2 regions of the Streptomyces sp. NBC_00377 genome follow, and region 1 is predicted to be linked to the other one. Evidence: riboswitches for the same ligand, from Rfam matches in the RefSeq annotation. Region 1 holds a riboswitch; the other holds the start of a gene.
The links. A riboswitch is a leader RNA that binds a small molecule or an ion and turns the genes downstream of it on or off. The one in region 1 is predicted to bind cobalamin.

Region 1 (5,854 bases):
GCGGCCCGCCTGCTCGGTCGGGTAGAAGTTGATGTCGACGACCCGGTCGAGGAAGGTGACGGCCGTGCGGACGGCCTCGTCCAGCCGCTCCCAGTCGATCGCGCCGGCCGCCGTGTCGACGAACGCGCCCAGGTTCACCGAACCCAGGTTGCAGACCGCTGTCTCGCCGTCGTCCGTGACCTCCAGGATCTCCGTGCACAGGTTGGAGGAGTGGACGACATGGCCCGGCTCGGCGGTCTGGTTGGCGGTGCGGTTGGCCGCGTCCTTGAAGGTCATCCAGCCGTTGCCGGTCTGCGCCAGGGTGCGCATCATGCGGCCGTAGAGGTCACGGGCGGGGATGCTCTTCTTCGCCAGCCCCTTCGCCTCGGCCGACCGGTAGGCCGCGTCGAACTCCTCGCCCCACAGGTCGACCAGCTCCGGCACGTCGGCCGGGGAGAACAGCGACCACGGCCCGTCGGCGTCGACCCGGCGCATGAACTCGTCCGGGATCCAGTGCGCGAGGTTCAGGTTGTGCGTGCGGCGGGCGTCCTCACCGGTGTTGTCCCGCAGCTCCAGGAACTCCTCGATGTCGGAGTGCCAGGTCTCCAGGTAGACCGCGGCCGCGCCCTTGCGCCGGCCGCCCTGGTTGACCGCGGCGACCGAGGCGTCCAGCGTCTTCAGGAACGGGACGATGCCGTTGGAGTGCCCGTTGGTGCCGCGGATCAGCGAACCGCGGGAACGGATCCGCGAGTACGACAGCCCGATGCCGCCGGCGTGCTTCGACAGCCGGGCCACCTGGTGGTAGCGGTTGTAGATGGAGTCCAGCTCGTCCAGCGGGGAGTCGAGGAGGTAGCAGGACGACATCTGGGGGTGCCGGGTGCCGGAGTTGAAGAGCGTGGGGGAGGACGGGAGGTAGTCCAGGCGGCTCATCAGCCCGTAGAGCGCGGCGACCTCGTCCACCGAGCGGGGGGTGTCGTCCTCGGCGAGGCCGCAGGCGACGCGCAGCAGGAAGTGCTGGGGCGTCTCGACGACCTTGCGGGTGATCGGGTGCCGCAGGAGGTAGCGGCTGTGCAGCGTGCGGAGCCCGAAGTAGCCGAAGCGGTCGTCGGCCCGCTCGTCGATCAGCGCGTCGAGACGGACCGCGTGGACGCGCACGAACTCGGCGGTGCGGTCGGCGATCAGACCCTCGCGGTGGCCCACGGCGACCGATCCCGTGAACGACGTGACGCCCTGGGAGGCCGCCTCCGCGGCGATGCTGATCGTCAGCAGCCGGGCGGCCAGCTTCGAGTAGGCGGGATCCTCGGAGATCAGACCCGCCGCCCCCTCCGTGGCCAGCTCGCGCAGCTCCGCGGTGATCTCGGAGGCAGCCCGTGCCGACCGGCCGCGCAGGGCCACGGCGGCGACCCGGCCGGGGTCGGCGTCGGGCAGGTCGGCGGTCAGCTCGGTCAGGGTCCGCAGCAACGCGGTACCGGGACCGTCGGTCTCCGGCTCGGTGACCGGAACCGGATCGGCTGGCGCGATGGTCACGTGGGGCTCTCCCTCGCTCGGCGGTGGGCCTGGCGCAGGGCAGGGGGCAGCACACGAGCGCGCGGGGGCGTCGCGTCCACCGGCCCACTCCGCGAGACCCGGACGTCAGGGCACCCGGACCGGACGGCCGGGCGCGCTGTCGGCAGGACCTCGGACTGAACAGGCGTGCGCATATGGGTATGGATGCACGCGAGTACACCGTTGCGGGACAGTTCCGGATTCGCACCGGATTCCCCTGCGGCGACAGCGAGCATGAGCATACATCTTGTGCCCACCCGTCATGCCACCCCCAGATGTTGTGTCGCGGTGGTTTCAGAGCGTCAACTTGTAGGCGAGGAGAGTGATGTCGTCCAGGTGCGGCAGGGGACGCCAGTCCCGCTCGGGTGTGCGGACGAAACCGAGGCGTTCGTAGAGGCGGTGGGCGGCGTGCATCGCGCGCTGGGTCGACAGGACGACGGCCGTACAGCCCTCCATGGCCCGGGCGCGCCCGACGCAGGCGCGGACCATGGCCTCGCCGGCCCCACGGCCGCGCGCCGCCCGCCCGACCGCGAGCATCCTGATCTCCGCCTCGCCGGGACGCGCGAGGTCGGCCATCGGACCGGGACCGGGAACGAACGTGACCCCGCCCAGAAGACGCCCGCCGTCCACCGCCACCAGAACCTCGGCGGCGGCGACCCGCTTCGCCACGTCCCTCAGCTCGTGCAGATACCCGTCGCTCTCCCCGAAGTCCAGCAGGCCGTCGTCGAGGTAGGCACGAGCGGTGAGGTCGCCGAGGACCCCGTACTCGCCGGGCTCGGCCTGCCGTATCACGATGTCCATGGCCCCGAGTGTGCCGGACGCCCGGGTTGCGGAGGGAGTGGTTCCATGGAGGCGGCTTCAAGTACGCGGCCAACCGGCGTCCACGGCACCCGCACACGTACCTGGGCGGCCGCAACGACCACGTCGTCCCGCCCGCACCGGGCACGACCTGTCTGCCCGACTGCAAGTTCCAGCTCTGCCCGTACCCTCCCCGGGGCGGTGTGCCCCGGGGAGAGATCCGCGAGCCGTTCTGCCGTCAGCAGCAGGCCTTGCTGCCCAGCAGCGTCCGGCGCTGGCTGCCCCGGGGGCTGCGCCGGAAGACCCCGCACCGGGTCGGCATGCGGGTCGGCGAACTGGACCGCTTCTGGGACGCGATGGCCAGACGGACGCGGGACCAGAACGGTGTCCGGCCGGCCTCGGGTGCCTGGGGCGTGTCCGACACTTCCCGCCGGGCGCGCGGTGCCCGGCACGGCACTCCCCCGGCCTTCGGCCGGGGGGGTGCCCCCACGCTGCGTTGTCGGATCACCCGAGTACATCCGGTACGCGGGCGATCCTCCGCCTTGCGATGCACCGCACCGGACGCCGCGCGCTGATCCGACGCGAATTGTCGGACACGCCCTAGTGGGACGTGCCCGCCGTCGCCGGTGGCAGTTCCACCTGTACGCCCGGGTCGCCGGCGTCCGCCGTGTAGTCCTCCGGCTTGGTCTCGTCGATGCCCTCGGGGGCCTTGGCGGCCTTCAGGACGAAGGTGAGCACCACCGTGACGACGACGTTGATCACGAACGCGGTGAGACCGATGTAGCCGATCTCGCCGATGCCCGGGATCTCCTTGGACGAGCCGCCGAAGTGCTTCTGGGTCGGGGAGGCGACGCCGTACGCGGCGAAGGTGCCGTAGACCATGCCGACCGCCCAGCCGGCGAGCAGGGCCCAGCGGTGGAACCAGCGGGTGAACAGGCCGCCGACCAGGGCCGGGAACGTCTGGAGGATCCAGATGCCGCCCAGCAGCTGGAAGTTGATGGCCACCGTCTTGTCCATGGTGAGGACGAAGACCAGGGCGCCCACCTTCACCAGGAGCGAGACCAGCTTGGAGACCTTGGTCTCCTGCGCGGGCGTCGCGTCCGGCTTGATGAAGTCCTTGTAGATGTTGCGGGTGAAGAGGTTCGCGGCCGCGATCGACATGATGGCCGCGGGCACGAGCGCGCCGATGCCGATGGCGGCGAACGCCACCCCGGCGAACCACGACGGGAACATGTCCTCGAACAGCTGCGGGATCGCCAGCTGCCCGTTGGTGACCTTGACCCCGGCGGCGATCGCCATGAAGCCGAGCAGTGCGAGCAGGCCCAGCATCAGGGAGTACAGCGGCAGGATCGTGGTGTTGCGGCGGATCACCTCACGGCTGCGGGACGACAGCGTCGCCGTGATCGAGTGCGGGTACATGAACAGCGCAAGCGCCGAGCCCAACGCCAGCGTCGCGTACGTCCACTGGCCCGGGTCCGCCGGTGCCAGCGCGCCGCGCGGCTTGCCCGTCGCCGGGTTGGTCTGGCTGAACGCCTCGCCCGCCTTGGCGAAGATGTCGTCGAAACCGCCCAGCTTGATCGGGATGTAGATGATCGCCACCGCGATGACGATGTAGATCAGCGTGTCCTTCACGAATGCGATCAGCGCGGGGGCCCGCAGCCCCGAGGAGTAGGTGTAGGCCGCCAGCACGCCGAACGCGATCAGCAGCGGCAGGTCCTTCACGAACCAGTTGGTGTTCTCGCCGCCGCCGACCCCCATCACGTCGAGCACGGCCTGGATGCCGACCAGTTGGAGGGCGATGTACGGCATCGTGGCCAGGATGCCGGTGACGGCGACCGCCAGCGACAGGCCCTTCGAGCCGAACCGGCCGCGCACGAAGTCCGAGGTCGTCACATAGCCGTGCTTGTGGGACACCGACCACAGACGGGGCAGGAACGTGAAGATCAGCGGGTAGACGAGGATCGTGTACGGGACCGCGAAGAAGCCGGCCGCGCCCGCCGCGTAGATCGCCGCGGGTACGGCGACGAAGGTGTACGCGGTGTACAGGTCGCCGCCGAGCAGGAACCAGGTCACCCAGGTGCCGAACGACCGGCCGCCCAGGCCCCATTCGTCGAGGCTGTCGTTCTCGGCCTTGCGCCAGCGCGCGGCCAGGAAGCCCATGACCGTGACGGCCAGGAAGAAGAAGATGAAGACGGCGAGCGCGACGCCGTTCACGCCGTCCTTCACTCCGACGCACCGCCCTTCGGGGAGGAGGAACGGGAGGAGGCAGGGGCGACGCCCGCGCGGCCGCGCTGGTCACGCTGCCACAGTTTGTACGCGGTCACGGTCAGCGCGGCGGAGAGCGGTACCCACAGCATCTGGTACCAGTAGAAGAAGGGGATCCCGATGAACGCGGGGTCCACCTTCGCGTACGAACCCACCCACAGCATCGCCACGAAGGGCGCGAGCAGACAGAGGGCGATGGCGACGCGCACAGGCGTCACCACCGGCCCCCTGGTCGCTTCCGGGGTCTCTGACATCGGCGGCTCCGTCCCCTCACTCGATCGCCTTGATCACAGGTGTAATGCGCAGGCAATGTAAGTGACGGATAAGCCCAGCGGAAGGCCCTCCACAGACCCTCTACCTCTGATCTCGGTCTGCGCTCCGCCATAAGGGCGGTGGTGGAGGCCATCGTTGGGCCAAAGGCGCGGAGAGCGTCAGGCCCGCTGCCGCAAGGTGGGCGGGAATCTCCCGGCCTTCAGCCGGGAGAGCACCTCAATCGGTGGGCCTCTTGAGCCGGGCCACGAACTTGTACCGGTCGCCCCGGTACACCGACCGCACCCACTCCACGGGCTGCCCCTCCTGGTCCAGCGAGTGACGGGAGAGCATCAGCATCGGCAGGCCCACGTCGGTGCCGAGCTGGCCCGCCTCGCGCGGGGTGGCGAGCGAGGTCTCGATGGTCTCCTCGGCCTCGGCGAGCCGGACGTCGTACACCTCGGCGAGGGCGGTGTACAGCGAGGTGTACTTGACCAGCGACCGGCGCAGGGCCGGAAAGCGCTTCGCCGACAGGTGGGTCGTCTCGATGGCCATCGGTTCGCCGTTGGCCATGCGCAGGCGCTCGATGCGCAGCACCCGTCCGCCGGCCGTTATGTCGAGCAGCCCGGCGAGGCGGTCGTCGGCGGTGATGTAGCCGATGTCCAGGAGCTGCGAGGTCGGTTCGAGTCCCTGGGCGCGCATGTCCTCGGTGTACGAGGTGAGTTGGAGCGCCTGGGACACCTTCGGCTTGGCGACGAAGGTGCCCTTGCCCTGGATGCGCTCGAGGCGCCCCTCGACGACGAGTTCCTGGAGGGCCTGGCGGACGGTGGTGCGCGAGGTGTCGAATTCGGCCGCCAGGGTGCGCTCCGGCGGGACCGGGGTGCCCGGAGACTGGGTCTCCGTGATGTCGAGCAGGTGCTTCTTCAGGCGGTAGTACTTGGGCACGCGCGCGGTACGGACGGTCGCCCCACCCTCGTTCTCCGCACTGCTGACATCGGTGCTCATGGCCTGCCTTCCC
Region 2 (5,854 bases), 3.8 Mb from region 1:
AGGCGCGCTTGCCGCCGAGCAGCCGGACGACCGCGATGTCCGCGCCGTCGAGGAGCGCGGGGAGTTCCGCGGCGACGTCCACCCGGGTCGGGTTGCCGATCCGGTACGAGGCACCGGTGGCGGCCCTCGCCGCCAGCAGATCGGTGTCGGCGGTCGACAACAACAACACTGTGCTCATGCGGGCGCTCCCGGTGGAATGAAAGGCAGTCCTTGTGGCGCGCCCGACTCGATGAGCCGCCAGAGCGCGTCGGTGTCCGCGTGCTGTTCGATCAGGTCGCCGAGCCGGTCGAGCTGCTCCTCGCGCAGCGCGGCGAACGAGGTGTCGGCGGCGGGCACGAAACGACGGCCCGCGGCGGCCGCCACCTCGCGCAGGAAGGCCCGCCGGAATCCGTCCGACTCCAGTGAGCCGTGCCAGTGCGTGCCCCAGGTCTGCCCGACCCGGCAGCCGTCCAGGGCCTGCCCGCGGCCGTCGGAGAGGAACGGCTCCCCGCCGGTGACGTCGGCGACCCCGTGATGGATCTCGTACCCCTCGACCCGCTCGCCGAGGGCTTCCCCGACCGGCCGGGTGAGGGTCTTCTCGCGGGCGAACCGCACCCGGACCGGCAGGACTCCGAGGCCCTCCACCTGTCCGAGCCGGCTCTCGACCTCGTCCTCGATGTGCTCGCCGAGGATCTGGAAACCCCCGCAGATGCCGAGGACGGGCCGCTGCTCGGCGACCCTGCGCAGGACGGCCTCGGCCAGCCCCCGCTCGCGGAGCCACTCCAGGGCGCGCACGGTGCCCCGGGTCCCCGGGATCACCACCAGGTCCGCGTCGGCCAGTTCCTCCGGCCGGTCCACGAACCGCACGACCACGCCGGGTTCGGCGGCCAGCGCGTCCACGTCCGTGAAGTTGGACATGAGCGGCACCGCGCAGACGGCGACCCGCAGCACGTCCTCACCGACGGGCGGGGCGGTGTTCGACTCCCGCACGGTCCCCCGCAGCGACACCCTCAGGCCGTCCTCCTCGTCGATCCCCAGCCCGTGCCGGAACGGCAGTACGCCGTAGGTCCGCCGGCCGGTGAGCCCGTGCAGCATGTCCAGGCCCGGCTCCAGCAGGGAGACGTCCCCCCGGAACTTGTTGACCAGGAACCCGGCGACCAGCTCCTGGTCCTCGGGCGAGAGCAGGGCGACGGTCCCGAAGAAGGAGGCGAAGACGCCCCCGCGGTCGATGTCGCCGACGACGAGCACGGGCAGCCGCGCGCCGCGCGCGATCCCCATGTTCACGATGTCGGTCCGCCGCAGGTTGATCTCGGCCGGACTGCCCGCCCCCTCACAGATCACCGCGTCATACGTGCCCCGCAACTCGGCGAGGCAGTCGAGAACGGTTCCGAGGAGCCGTTGCTGCCGCCCGCCGTGGTAGCCACGGGCGCTCATCTCGCCCACCGGCTTGCCGAGCAGCACGACCTGGCTGCTCTGCTCTCCGCCCGGCTTGAGCAGCACGGGGTTCATCAGCGCGGTCGGCTCCACCCGGCAGGCCTGCGCCTGCATGGCCTGCGCCCGCCCGATCTCGGCGCCCTCCCGCGTCACGAACGAGTTGAGGGACATGTTCTGTGCCTTGAACGGTGCGACCTTCACCCCCTGCCGCACCAGCCACCGGCAGATACCGGCCGTGACGACGCTCTTGCCGGCGTCGGAGGTGGTGCCGGCGACGAGGAGACCTCCGCCCGGACCCCCGCTCATGACGTACCGCCCTTCAATGGGTCCTTCGTGACGGAGCGCGTGGCGGCGACGCGTGGGGTGACCGCTCGCGCGGCGACGGTCACGCCGAGCGCGAGCAGGCCGACGCGGCGGGAGAGCCGTGCGGCGCGTTCGATGTCGCGGACGACGACGGGCCGCCCGGCGGTCCCGTTCAGGACGGGCCGGTGTTCCACCCGCCCGGCGTACGACAGGGTCCCGCCCAGCCGCACTCCCAGGGCGCCCGCGAAGGACGCCTCCACCGGCCCCGCGTTGGGACTCGGATGCCGGCGGGCGTCGGCACGCCAGGCGCGCAGCGCGCCCCGCGGATCGTCCCCGGCGACGGCGGCGAGCGCGGCGGTCAGCCGGGCTCCGGGCCAGCCGGCGACGTCGTCGAGGCGGGCGGCGGCCCACCCGTAGCGCAGATACCTCGGCGAGCGGTGCCCGACCATGGCGTCCAGGGTGTTGACGGCCCGGAACCCCAGCAGCCCCGGCACCCCGCCCACGGCGCCCCACACCAGGGCACCCACGACGGCGTCGGAGGTGTTCTCGGCGACGGACTCCACGACCGCGCGGGCGATCCCGTCGGCGTCCAGTGCCTGCGGGTCACGTCCGCACAGATGGGGCAGCCGCTCCCGGGCGGCCTCGAGATCCCCCGCCTCGAGGGCCCGTCCGACGGCCCGGGCCTCGCGGACGAGGGAACTGCCCCCGACGACGGCCCAGGCGGCGGCGGAGACGAGAGCGACGGAAGCGGCGGGGGAGCGCCGTACGGCCTTCTCGGCCACGGCTCCCAGGCCCGCGGCCCCACCGGCGCAGACGACGGCGTGGAGGGCGCCCCATCCCCGGTGGTCACGCCACAGCAGCCGCTCCACGGCGCCGGCGGCCCGCCCGAACGCGGCGACCGGATGCCCGCGGCGCGGATCGCCGAGCAGCAGGTCGCCCAGAAGGCCGGTGGCGGCGCCGTACGCGTAGAGGCGATCGGCACGCATCGGCTCAGCCGGCCGTGCGGTCGGGCAGCGACCTTGCGGGGTACCTCAACGGCCCAGCGAGCATGGCGATATGTCCTCACTCAGGGTGTCCACGCCCTGGTTCGACGAGACCGGCGGCGAGAGTTCCTGGCTCCCGGGGGTTTCTACCCCGGTGACAGTGGCGGGACCGCGCCGGATTCACACCGGCTTCCTCTTCTGCCGCCGTACATGGCCCGGGCAGTCCACCACGGGCCCGGAAGGGCCGTCAACTTGCTGTTGACCTGCGGGGGGAGAGTGTGCAGAACCCCACACGGGCCCGATCGGCGGGGTCACAGGCAACGGGTCACGACGAACGAGGGGTGCGGGACGGTGATCCGTCCCGCACCCCTCGCTCGTCGATGTGATGTGTCAGGCGACGATCAGTGAGATCCCGTAGGCCACCGCCGCCGCGCAGGCCGCGAAGCACGCGTACGCGCCGGTCACCGCGAGGGTGGCCGAGCCGCCCTCGGCCGTCGCCCGTTCCTGCCGCGACAGGCCCATGACGCCGAGGGTGAACAGGGCCACGAGGCCCACGGTGACCACGAGGCTGACGCCGAAGACGGAGCCCAGGGCTGCCCAGTCGATCTTCATGCTGCTTCTCTTCCTTCGTACCGGGTGCGCGGACTCAGACGGCCGCGGCCGGGGGAGCGGCGGGGGTCGCGGGCTCGACGGCGGGGCCGGGGATCGTGGCCGTCAGGTCCGTGGCGAGGTCCTCGGCGAGGATGCCCACGGGCGGCGGGGTGACGACGGCGATCGCCGTCGTGATGACGCCCGCCGGCTCCTCGGCCGCGTTGACGTTCGAGGCGTCGACGACCTCGCGCCGGGAGATCTTCCAGATGGCCGCGCTGGAGGCGATCAGGAAGACCGCGACGACGGCCGTGCCCCAGTCGCCGAGGTCGGTGACGGACTCGGCGAGCGCGCCCACCAGGGCCGCGGCCGGGAGCGTCAGACCCCAGGCGACGAACATGCGGGTCGCCGTCGACCAGCGGACCACACCGCCCTTGCGGCCCAGTCCCGCGCCCATCACCGCACCGGAGACCGAGTGGGTGGTGGAGAGGGAGAAACCGAGGTGGGAGGAGGCCAGGATGACCGTGGCCGCGCTGGTCTGGGCGGCGAAGCCCTGCTGCGGCTGGAGGTCGGTCAGGCCCTTGCCCATGGTGCGGATGATGCGCCAGCCGCCGAGGTAGGTGCCGAGGGCGATGGCCATGCCGGCGGAGAGGATGACCCAGGTGGGCGGGTCGGAGTCGGGGGCCACGGCGCCGCCGGCGACCAGGGCCAGGGTGATGATGCCCATCGTCTTCTGCGCGTCGTTGGTGCCGTGCGCGAGGGACACCAGGCCGGCCGAGGCGATCTGGCCCGTGCGGTAGCCCTTGGCCGCCGCCTTGCCGTCGGCCTTCTTGCCGAGGGTGTAGGACAGGCGGGTCGCGAGCATCGCCGCGACTCCCGCGACGATCGGTGCCGCGATCGCCGGGATCAGCACCTTGGTGACCAGGGCGTCACCGTGCACCGCGCCCGTACCGGCCGAGGCGATGGTGGCGCCGATCAGACCGCCCATCAGGGCGTGCGAGGAACTGGAGGGCAGGCCCACCAGCCAGGTCAGCAGGTTCCAGAGGATCGCGCCGACCAGGGCGGCGAAGATGACCTCGGGACGGATGCCGGTCTCGTCGACGAGACCCTTGGAGATCGTGTTGGCGACCTCCACCGAGAGGAAAGCGCCCACAAGGTTCAGCGCGGCGGACATGGCCACCGCGACCTTGGGCTTGAGTGCACCGGTCGAGATGGTGGTGGCCATCGCGTTGGCGGTGTCGTGGAAACCGTTCGTGAAATCGAACGCGAGTGCGGTTACGACCACAATCGCGAGGATCAGCGAGAAGCTTTCCATTTACCCAGGCAATCGTTCGAAGTCATTGGCAGGTCGACCGTAGGCAATCTGGGTGAACGGAAGATGAACTGAGCAGGGCGTCCGGGTGTCCGTGCGAGGGGGTCGGCGGGAGCGCCCCGGCACCCGGCGCGGGACGGGGCAAGCGCCGTACGGACGCCTGCCTTTCGCGAACCCCGACGGCTCGCTCCAACGGCACCCCGAGAGACATCGGTCACCCCGTGACGGGCCGCCCACAGGGCGTGATCCGCGGCGCACCGACCCCCTGGGAGCGGCTGCCCGTCCGTGCGGCGATCCCGCCGTCCCGGCGCCGGCCGACGCCACCGCCTTCGCGGCCGCAGCCACCGCATGACGGGACCGCCGCCCTCGTGCATGAGGCCCCTGTCGTCGTGTCGGGTCCGCGCCCGTCGTGTACGAAACGACGTGTCCCGGGCTCCGTGTCCGAGCTCCCCTCCGGCAGGGCGGCGCAGCAGGCGGCCGGGAACAGCGAGGCGGCCGCTTTCCGGCCCGCACACCCACGGCCGGCGGCAGCCCCCTGCGGCTCCTGGCAGGATCGCGGCATGGCTGAGCAGCGACGCGAGCAGGGGGACACCCGGGATCACCGGGACGGCGTACCGGGCACGGACGGGCGGCGCGGCAGACACGCCGTCCCCGAGGAGGCACGGGCCTGGGAGGCGCTCGTGACGGCGGCCCGCCGCACCGTGGCCGACCGGCTGGTCGTCGGCACCTCGGGCAACGTCTCGGTACGTGTCGGCGACACCGTGCTGGTCACCCCGTCGGGCGTGCCCTACGACCGGCTCACCCCGGACGACGTGACGGGCGTCGACCTCACCGGCCGGCAGGTGCTCGGCGGCCTGCGCCCGACGAGCGAGCTGCCCATGCACCTGGCCGTCTACCGCACCACGGACGCCGAAGCGATCGTCCACACCCACGCCGTCCACGCGACCGCCGTCTCGACCCTCGTCACCGAGCTCCCCAGGGTCCACTACATGGCGGGCGCGCTCGGCGGCCCGGTCCGGGTCGCCCCCTACGCGCTCTACGGCACCGACGAGTTGGCCGAGAACGTGCTCCGGGCGCTCGAAGGACGCAGTGGCTGCCTCCTTCAGAACCACGGCACGCTCACCCACGGCACCACCCTCGACCAGGCCTACGACCGCACGGCCCAACTGGAGTGGATGTGCCGCCTGTGGCTGACGGCCGCGTCGGTACCGGGCCTGAGCCCCTCGCTCCTGACGGAGGAACAGATCGGGGAGGC

Region 2: linked by a shared signal. The riboswitch ahead of OHS71_RS31410 (cobalamin biosynthesis protein) and the one ahead of OHS71_RS14455 (ribonucleoside-diphosphate reductase subunit alpha) in region 1 are both predicted to bind cobalamin.

The regions. Positions count from the first base shown of each region.
Region 1 covers NZ_CP107958.1:3,232,055-3,237,908, reverse strand. Annotated here, with positions in the region: gene OHS71_RS14455 (ribonucleoside-diphosphate reductase subunit alpha) at 1-1,506, opposite strand, end outside; cobalamin riboswitch at 1,631-1,766, opposite strand; gene OHS71_RS14450 (GNAT family N-acetyltransferase) at 1,819-2,325, opposite strand; gene mctP (monocarboxylate uptake permease MctP) at 2,923-4,548, opposite strand; gene OHS71_RS14440 (DUF3311 domain-containing protein) at 4,545-4,841, opposite strand; gene OHS71_RS14435 (GntR family transcriptional regulator) at 5,077-5,841, opposite strand.
Region 2 covers NZ_CP107958.1:7,076,517-7,082,370, forward strand. Annotated here, with positions in the region: gene cobN (cobaltochelatase subunit CobN) at 1-178, opposite strand, end outside; gene OHS71_RS31405 (cobyric acid synthase) at 175-1,719, opposite strand; gene OHS71_RS31410 (cobalamin biosynthesis protein) at 1,716-2,702, opposite strand; cobalamin riboswitch at 2,804-2,943, opposite strand; gene OHS71_RS31415 (hypothetical protein) at 3,090-3,311, opposite strand; gene OHS71_RS31420 (inorganic phosphate transporter) at 3,346-4,602, opposite strand; gene OHS71_RS31425 (class II aldolase/adducin family protein) at 5,160-5,854, shown strand, end outside.